2 regions of the Erwinia psychrophila genome follow, and region 2 is predicted to be linked to the other one. Evidence: predicted binding sites of a transcription regulator. Region 2 holds the regulator's gene; the other holds the start of a gene.
The links. The regulator LexA, encoded in region 2, represses DNA repair genes until DNA is damaged. The targets are predictions, from matches to a motif close to TNCTGTATGTACATACAGNA.

Region 1 (4,425 bases), on a different contig from region 2:
TCAATGACTTTCTTCACCGCCCACTCGGCTACCGATCCGGCGTCAATCTCCGCGTAGAGATCTTTTTTCAGCCGGGCGTCGCTGAGAAGGTGTGAATAGAGGTCAAAGATCGCCGCGCTCTCTTTATGCACGCTGGCGGTGAAGCGCTTGCTGTAGCGGCGAAACTCGCTGGAGGCTTCATCCATCGCCAGCGAGAGGCGTTCACGTTCGCGGTGGGTATCCAGCGTGGAAGCGGCAAAAATATTATCGAGCGAAGGCTGGGTGATATCTACCCAGCCGGGCGCCACCGCCACGCCGGGGGCTGCGGCAATCGCCCTGACGCGCGTTTGCCGGTATTGCCCGAACAGCGCGTTGAGCTGCGACTGGGAGAGAATAGCCGCCATCTGGGTGGCGAGCGTGACCAGGAAAGATTCTTCACTTTCATCAAACTGCCGGTGCTCGCGCTGCTGCACGACCAGCACGCCAAGCAGCTGGCGACGGCTGATGATCGGCACGCCGAGAAACGAGCGGAAACGCTCTTCTTTCACGGAGGGAATATATTTGAAGCTGGGATGACTCTGCGCATCCGCCAGGTTGATCGGCTCGGCCAGCCGTCCCACCAGCCCGACGATCCCTTCGTCAAAGGCCAGCGCAACGGTGCGTCCACGCGGCTTTTTCAGCCCGCGTGTCGCCATCAGGTAATAGCAGCGGCGATCGTGATCGGCAAGGTAGACCGAACAGACTTCGGTATCCATCGCAAGGCAAATTTCATTCACCAGGATATCGAGCGCTTCGGTAAGCCGGGGGGCGCCGGCCACTTTCTCAACTATTTCGCGCAGCTGTGTCAGCATCATCTATATGGCTTAACCTCGCTTCCGGCGCCAGGGGGCATTTCGCTGTACGGTATTCTCCTGTAGCGGCATTACCACGCTGGCAAACTCCTTCATCACCCGGCGGTAGACGTCCCGTTTAAAGGAAACCACCTGGCGCACCGGATACCAGAAGCTCACCCAGCGCCACCCGTCGAACTCTGGGGTGCTGCTGGTTTGCATATTGATATCCGCGTCATTGCACATTAACTGCAGAAGAAACCACTTCTGTTTCTGGCCGATACAGACCGGCTTTGTGTCCCAACGCACCAAACGTTTTGGCAATTTATATCGTAACCAGTTTCGGGTAGAGGCAAGAATGCGGACGTCCTTGCGGTGCAACCCCACTTCCTCAAAGAGTTCGCGGTACATCGCCTGTTCCGCCGTTTCCCCGGGATTGATGCCTCCCTGCGGGAACTGCCAGGAGTGCTGACCAAAACGTCTGGCCCACAATACCTGTCCCTGCCTGTTACAAATTACGATACCAACATTCGGGCGGTAGCCATCATCATCGATCACTGGACTACCTCAAACTAAAAACTCGGATGTTCTGATTGTTTCACACTCCTTACAGGCGGTAAACCACTGGTTTGTGCCCTTACTTCTCCTCTGTTACGGGATAACTTAGCTCAAAAGTCAAAGTTATAAACAGAAGAGGGCCAAGTTTGCCGATCTTATTCACGTTTTCTGTGGATAGCTTTGTGCAGAACCCGGTTAACAGATGGGGAAAACTTTCTTAACGCCTCAATCCCGACCGGCCAGGTTTTTATTTAACTAATTATAAATTATAGAAATTATTTGGTTATCCCGCGAATTTATTACGCGTTCATTCTGCTGTCATAACTGCCAGATCCGCAGGTGGCGAAAGATCCACCACCCGACGATTTATCCACAGCATATGCCGCTTCCTTGTGCACTTAAGGGTGAAAAAGCGAGAAAAGTCGTGCCGTCAAGGCTGTAAATCGAAACAGTGTTCAGTCTGAAAAGCAGTTATCCCATTTTTCTGTGGATAACAGGGTGTAAGATCCTGTTCATTGTCGGTGTCTAACCGGGCATAACCTGAAACGCGCTGAGAGCCTCTGGCGAGATCGGCAAAAAAACGCATGATTTATCATGCTATTATTGCCCTTTGTTCCCGTCAGCTCTCTTCTGACAGACGGGGGAAATAAGTGTGGTTATTTTTTGTACAGTGTGGGTAAAAATATGATCCAGGCTTTTCTGCCGGTGCCGCCACCGGAAAACGAGGCCCGGCTGCTTGAGCGGGCCAGCCAGCTTGCAGGCTATACGCTGGGGGAACTCGCGCTGCGTGCCCATCTTCCCATCCCAAAAGATTTGAAGCGGGATAAAGGGTGGGTAGGCATGATGCTTGAACTCTACCTGGGCGCCAGCGCAGGCAGCAAGCCGGAACAGGATTTTGCCGAGATCGGGGTTGAGCTGAAAACGATCCCGATTGATGCGCAGGGCCGCCCGCTGGAAACCACCTTCGTCTGCGTTGCTCCGCTGACCGGCAACAGCGGGGTTGTCTGGGAAACCAGCCATGTACGCCACAAGCTGGCGCGCGTCCTCTGGGTGCCGGTGGAGGGAGAGAGGCAAATCCCGCTGGCTCAGCGCCGGGTTGGCGCGCCGCTGCTCTGGAGTCCCGATGCAGAAGAAGAGAGCCTGCTGCGCCGGGACTGGGAAGAGCTGATGGATATGATTGTGCTGGGCCAGGTCGACCAGATCACCGCCCGTCATGGCGAAGTGCTGCAAATACGTCCTAAAGCCGCCAACAGTCGTGCGCTGACCGAAGGTATAGGCAAAGACGGCCAGCCGGTTATGACGCTGCCACGCGGTTTTTACCTCAAGAAGACGTTTACCGGCCCGCTGCTGGCGCGCCATTTTCTGCTGTAAGCCCTGCGCTGATTAACGGCGGGTTATACTTTTCTTTTTTTCAGGATACAGGATCTATATGTTTGACTGGATTGCAGATCCCAATGCCTGGCTGGCGCTGGGAACGCTGACGATTCTGGAGATCGTCCTCGGTATTGATAATATTATTTTCCTTTCTCTGGTGGTAGCCAAACTCCCCGCAGCTCAACAGAACGCCGCCCGTCGTCTCGGTCTGTGCGGCGCGATGCTGGTACGCCTTGGGCTGCTGGCATCGATTGCGTGGGTCATCCAGCTGACCGAACCGTTATTCACGCTGCTGGATCACCGCTTTTCCGTCCGCGACCTGATTTTATTACTGGGCGGCTTATTCCTACTGTGGAAATCCAGTAAAGAGATCCATGGAACCATTGAAGGCGAAGAGGAGCAGGAGAAAACTCACGTTCACTCATTTATCGGCGCTATTGTGCAGATTATGCTGCTGGATATTATCTTCAGCCTGGATTCTGTTATCACCGCCGTTGGCCTCTCCGATCATCTGATTATTATGATGGCGGCCGTGGTGATTGCCGTTATGATCATGATGTTTGCCGCCCGCACTATTGGCGAGTTCGTTGAACGTCACCCGACCGTTAAGATGCTGGCGCTCTCCTTCCTGATTCTGGTGGGCTTTACGCTGATCCTCGACGGCTTCCATGTACATGTGCCAAAAGGCTATATTTATTTCGCCATGTTTTTTTCAATGTCGGTGGAATGTCTCAACCTTATGCGCGGAAAAAAGCGTACTCTCTGAACAGAGGCTGGCCGGAGTATCCGTCCAGCCCCGCTCTGTAATATCACTTTACGAAAAAAGTCAATGGCGTGGCGTGCTTGAGGCCTGTTTTCAGAGTTATGAGGTTACTTCCGCGGCGCAAATACGTTATTAATAGCGCATTGGATCAACAATCTTCGGGAGCAGAGAATGAGATATGTGTTTGGCGCAGCGGCACTGATACTGACGATGCTGGTCAGCGGGTGCAGCAGCGATTACGTCATGGCCACCAGGGAAGGTAAAATGATCATGACGCAGGGCAAGCCTGAAATTGATGAAGAGACCGGCCTGGTCAAATACACCGACGGATCGGGACACGAGCTGCAAATCAACGGTGATGAAATTTCCTCCATCGTTGAGCGCTAAGTTGTATTACGCCACCTGCCCTTGTTCTTCAGGTGGCGAAGCGCACACTTCCCGATAAATCCCCCCTTCCCCCTGCTGCGCCCGGCGGTTATAGTCGATAGCCGGACCTGAGCGCGAGCCGCGATATGACGGCATACAGGCCATACGCGATGCTCAGGTTCTACCTTTAATAATGAAAAAAGGAAGCCGGCAAATGCACTATCATCGTATCCCCCACAGCACACTGGAAGTCAGCCAACTGGGGCTGGGCACCATGACCTTTGGTGAGCAGAACAGCGAAGCCGACGCTCACGCGCAGTTAGATCTGGCCGTTCGTTCCGGCATTAACCTGATTGATGTCGCAGAAATGTATCCGGTGCCGCCGCGCCCGGAAACCCAGGGATTAACCGAACAATACGTTGGCAGCTGGCTGAAGGCCCGCGGCAACCGCGATAAAATCGTGCTCGCCTCTAAAGTTTCCGGTCCGAGCCGGGGCAGCGACGCCGCCATTCGTCCTCATCAGGCGCTGGATCGCAAAAACATTCGTGAAGCGCT
Region 2 (4,425 bases):
CGAACGCTGCCGGGAAGCCAGCAGGGCGGTCACGCACAGGTTCATGGCGTTAGCGGCGCCGGCATTATTGATACGCACCATAACCTGCTGGGCGATATCATTTACCGCCGGCGTCAGCCAGGCAGGACGGTGCGCTTCAATCGGATCGATCGCCTCACGCCATTCGGGCACGCGCTTATTCAGATAAGTCACCAGCGGCAGCGGTTCGCCAAAATTCACATAGCCCTGACCGAGGTTGCGCAGCTTGCGCAGGCCTCTCACCATCTGAAGGAAGCTTTCTTTCTCCTTGGTCGCGCCGCGCAGCTCTTTGGCGTAGGTCCCCACTTCCATCACGTGCTCATAGCCAATATAGATAGGCACCAGCGTGATAGGGCGGTTACCGCCGCGCAGCATCGCCTGAATCGTCATCGACAGCGTGCCGGTCTTCGGATCGAGCAGGCGGCCCGTACGCGAGCGGCCTCCCTCAACGAAGTATTCGACGGAATAACCGCGGGTAAAGAGTTCGCCAAGGTATTCGCGGAAAACGGTGGAGTAGAGCTTGTTGCCCTTAAAAGTGCGGCGGATAAAGAACGCGCCTAACCGGCGGAAAATCGGCCCGGCGGGCCAGAAATTCAGGTTAATGCCGGCGGCGATATGGGGCGGCACCAGTCCCTGATGGTAAAGCACGTAAGAGAGCAGCAGGTAGTCCATATGGCTGCGGTGGCAGGGCACATAGACGATTTCATGGCCGTCCTGCGCCAGCTGACGCACGCGTTCGCCGCCGTTGACGTTAATTCCCTGATAGAGTTTGCTCCACGTCCAGCCCATGATGCGATCGGTAAGACGAATCGCCTCATAGGAGAAATCCGCCGCCACCTCTTCCATCAGCTCAATGGCGTTCTGCTGGGCCTTTTCATGGGAGATTTTTTTACTGCGCGCCTCATCCTCCACCGCTTTTGCGATGGCCTTCGACTGCAATAGCCGGTTAAACAGATCCTGGCGAACCGGCAGGCGCGGGCCAATCGCGGCCAATCGCTGGCGGGCGAAGTGCATTCTGGCCACGCGGGCCAGCTTCTGGGCGATCGATTTGTCCGTGCCGTGTTCGGTCGCCATACGACGCAGCGAAACCATCGGCGAGAAGCGCACAAAGCTGTCGCGCCCAAGCCACAACACGGCGAAAAATTTCTGAATTCCATTCAGCATGCGGAGATGCGGCTGGCTTTCGCCCTGCACTTCGCGACCCGGCGCGCGACCAAACATCACGGCGACCGGCACCATCTGCACGTCCAGCAGCGGATTGCTGCGGTGCAGATCGAGGTATTCGTGAAACAGTTTCACCGACTCCAGATTTGGCACGAAATAGGGGAAGACGCGCGGCCCGTCATGAATAAAAACGTGGCGCGGCAGCATGGCACCGTCAATCTCCAGCGGATCTAAAGGATCGGGCAGATCCTGTTTGCGGCACTGTTCACGCAGCGCCAGCAAATCGGCCTTTGAATCGTAAGGGAGCACATACATAATAGGGCGCGATGTATCCAGCCCCAGTTCAGCGACCGGCTCAGCGGGGATCGCTTTACTTTTCACAAAGAATTTAACTGGTAAATTCAATAATTTATAATATAAGTTACGCCAACCTGACATAGACAACATGAAGCCTCTTGTTAGCAAAGCGCCGCAAGCATACCAGAAAGCGCCAGTGAGATCTGTGATGTTGCAAAAAGTGCGCCACCCAGACATTGACGTTAAACATCACAAAGGGTTCCCTCATTATGGCAAATAACGTCACCGGTTTGACCCGGATCATCAAAGCGGCAGGGTATTCCTGGCAGGGATTGCGGGCCGCCTGGCAGCATGAAGCGGCTTTCCGCCAGGAAGCGGTCGCCGTCCTCGTCGCTATCATTCTGGCCTGCTGGCTGGACGTTGACCCGGTTACGCGTGTTCTTCTGATTGGCTCTGTGGTGCTGGTGATTATCGTGGAGATCCTCAACAGCGCCATTGAGGCGGTGGTTGACCGGATCGGCAGCGAAATTCATCCGCTGGCGGGGCGGGCTAAAGACATGGGATCGGCGGCGGTGCTGCTGGCAATCCTGCTCGCCATCGCGGTCTGGCTGATGCTTTTGCTGCCGCTTTTGCGATAGCCTTTCCAGAATTGCGTCATCTGCGGTTAATTCTTGATCTTTAGGTTTTCATCCTGCAAATACCTGTATATACTCACAGTCGACTGTATAAACAACCAGGGGGCGGGATGAAAGCACTAACGGCAAGGCAGCAGCAGGTTTACGACCTGATTCGCGACCATATTAACCAGACCGGCATGCCGCCGACGCGGGCGGAAATCGCCACGCAGCTGGGTTTCCGCTCCCCGAACGCCGCAGAAGAGCATCTTAAAGCGCTGGCGCGTAAAGGCGTGATTGAGATTGTCTCGGGCGCCTCGCGCGGCATCCGTCTGATGATGGAAGAAGAGACCGGACTGCCGCTGATTGGCCGCGTGGCCGCCGGCGAGCCACTGCTGGCCGAGCAGCATATTGAAGGCCACTATCAGGTCGATCCCGACCTGTTTAAGCCTGGCGCCGACTTCCTGCTGCGCGTCAGCGGCATGTCGATGAAGGATATCGGCATTATGGACGGCGACCTGCTGGCGGTGCATAAAACCCAGGATGTGCGTAACGGTCAGGTCGTGGTCGCCCGTATTGATGATGAGGTTACCGTTAAGCGCCTGAAGAAGCAGGGCAACGTGGTTCATCTGCTGCCGGAAAACAGCGAGTTCAAGCCGATCGTCATCGATCTGCGCGAGCATACGCTTTCGATTGAAGGGCTGGCCGTCGGCGTGATCCGCAACGGTAACTGGCTCTAAGCACAGATGCCCTGAAGCACGGCAAGCCCGTGCTGCGCTCCTGCCGCTGCGGCTTCCCCGGTCGCAGCGGATTTCTCTCCGGCCATCGCTGAGTTTATGCTGATGCGATTCTTCACCTCCTCCGATAAGCACCTCTGGCGCCTCGCGCTGCCCATGATCCTCTCTAATATCACCGTGCCGCTGCTGGGCCTGGTGGATACCGCCGTTATCGGTCATCTGGACAGTCCGGTCTATTTAGGCGGCGTGGCCGTCGGAACCACCGTGACCAGCTTTCTCTTTATGCTGCTGCTGTTTCTGCGGATGAGCACCACGGGACTGACCGCGCAGGCGTTTGGCGCGGGGGATAAACCCGCGCTTGCGAAGGCGTTAATGCAGCCGCTCATGATTGCCGCTGTCGCCGGTGTCGGCTTTATCCTCTGTCAGTCACCCCTTACGCAGCTGGCGCTGGGCCTGGTTGGCGGCGATCCGGCGGTGCTGCATCAGGCCGCTCTGTTTATGAATATTCGCTGGCTCAGTGCGCCCGCCATGCTGGGAAACCTTGTCCTGCTCGGCTGGCTGCTTGGGGTTCAGTATGCCCGGGCGCCCGTTATCCTGCTGGTGGTGGGCAACGTGGTGAATATTGTGCTCGACCTCTGGTTTGTCGTGGGGCTCGGCTGGGGCGTGGAGGGCGCCGCTGCGGCAACCGTAATTGCTGAATATTGTACGCTGGCAATCGGGCTGCTGATGGTGCAGAAGGTAATGAAGCTGCGGGGGATACAGTTCGCTTTACTGATAAAGTCATGGCGGGGTGATATTGGCCGTCTGCTCAGGCTCAACCGCGACATTATGCTGCGCTCGCTGCTGTTACAGCTTTGCTTTGTCTCACTGACGCTGTCCGGCGCACGCTTAGGGAGCGATATTGTGGCGGTCAATGCGGTGCTGCTGATGTTTCTGACCTTCACCGCCTATGCGCTTGATGGCTTCGCCTATGCCGTTGAGGCGACGTCAGGTGAGGCGTATGGCGCCCGGGACAGCCATAAATTACTGCGTGTCTGGCATGCTGCCTGCCGGCAGGCGGGACTGGTGGCTCTGTTATTTTCACTGATCTACGCGGTGACGGGCCCGGATATTGTGGCGCTGCTGACCTCACTACCTGAGCTTCGCCAGCGGGCGGATAGCTATCTTTTCTGGCAGATTGTCCTGCCGGTTTGCGGCGTGTGGTGCTATTTGCTGGACGGGATGTTTATTGGCGCCACGCGCGCAGCCGAAATGCGTAATGGCATGGCCGTCGCCGCGCTGGGTTATGGCCTGACCTTATTTACGGTGCCGGTGCTGGGTAACCATGGTCTGTGGCTGGCAATAACGGTGTTTCTGCTGTTGCGCGGCATTACGCTGTGGTGGGTGTGGCGACGGCACTGGCGTCATGGCACGTGGTTCGCTTAACGTCCCAAACTCTCTTACTGCGCAAGCCTCCGCACTGACCGTTCAGGTCAGTGCAATAGCGACTTTCTTTAGCGCCGGGTTGAGCTCGGATTTGTCGTAACGTGCAAAATCTTCATCTTCTACTACAATTATCCTTACGTCAGGCAATTAAGCAGCTTTTTATTTTGCTG

Region 1: the regulator LexA is predicted to act here: its motif matches at 1,802-1,821, upstream of mutH (DNA mismatch repair endonuclease MutH).

The regions. Positions count from the first base shown of each region.
Region 1 is NZ_JBCHVB010000007.1:170,118-174,542, forward strand. It holds gene ptsP (phosphoenolpyruvate--protein phosphotransferase) at 1-830, opposite strand, end outside; gene rppH (RNA pyrophosphohydrolase) at 843-1,367, opposite strand; gene mutH (DNA mismatch repair endonuclease MutH) at 2,052-2,738, shown strand; gene AAH446_RS16610 (TerC family protein) at 2,797-3,507, shown strand; gene AAH446_RS16615 (YgdI/YgdR family lipoprotein) at 3,676-3,891, shown strand; gene AAH446_RS16620 (NADP(H)-dependent aldo-keto reductase) at 4,085-4,425, shown strand, end outside.
Region 2 is NZ_JBCHVB010000010.1:76,060-80,484, reverse strand. It holds gene plsB (glycerol-3-phosphate 1-O-acyltransferase PlsB) at 1-1,620, opposite strand, end outside; gene AAH446_RS18720 (diacylglycerol kinase) at 1,749-2,117, shown strand; gene lexA (transcriptional repressor LexA) at 2,225-2,833, shown strand; gene dinF (MATE family efflux transporter DinF) at 2,936-4,255, shown strand.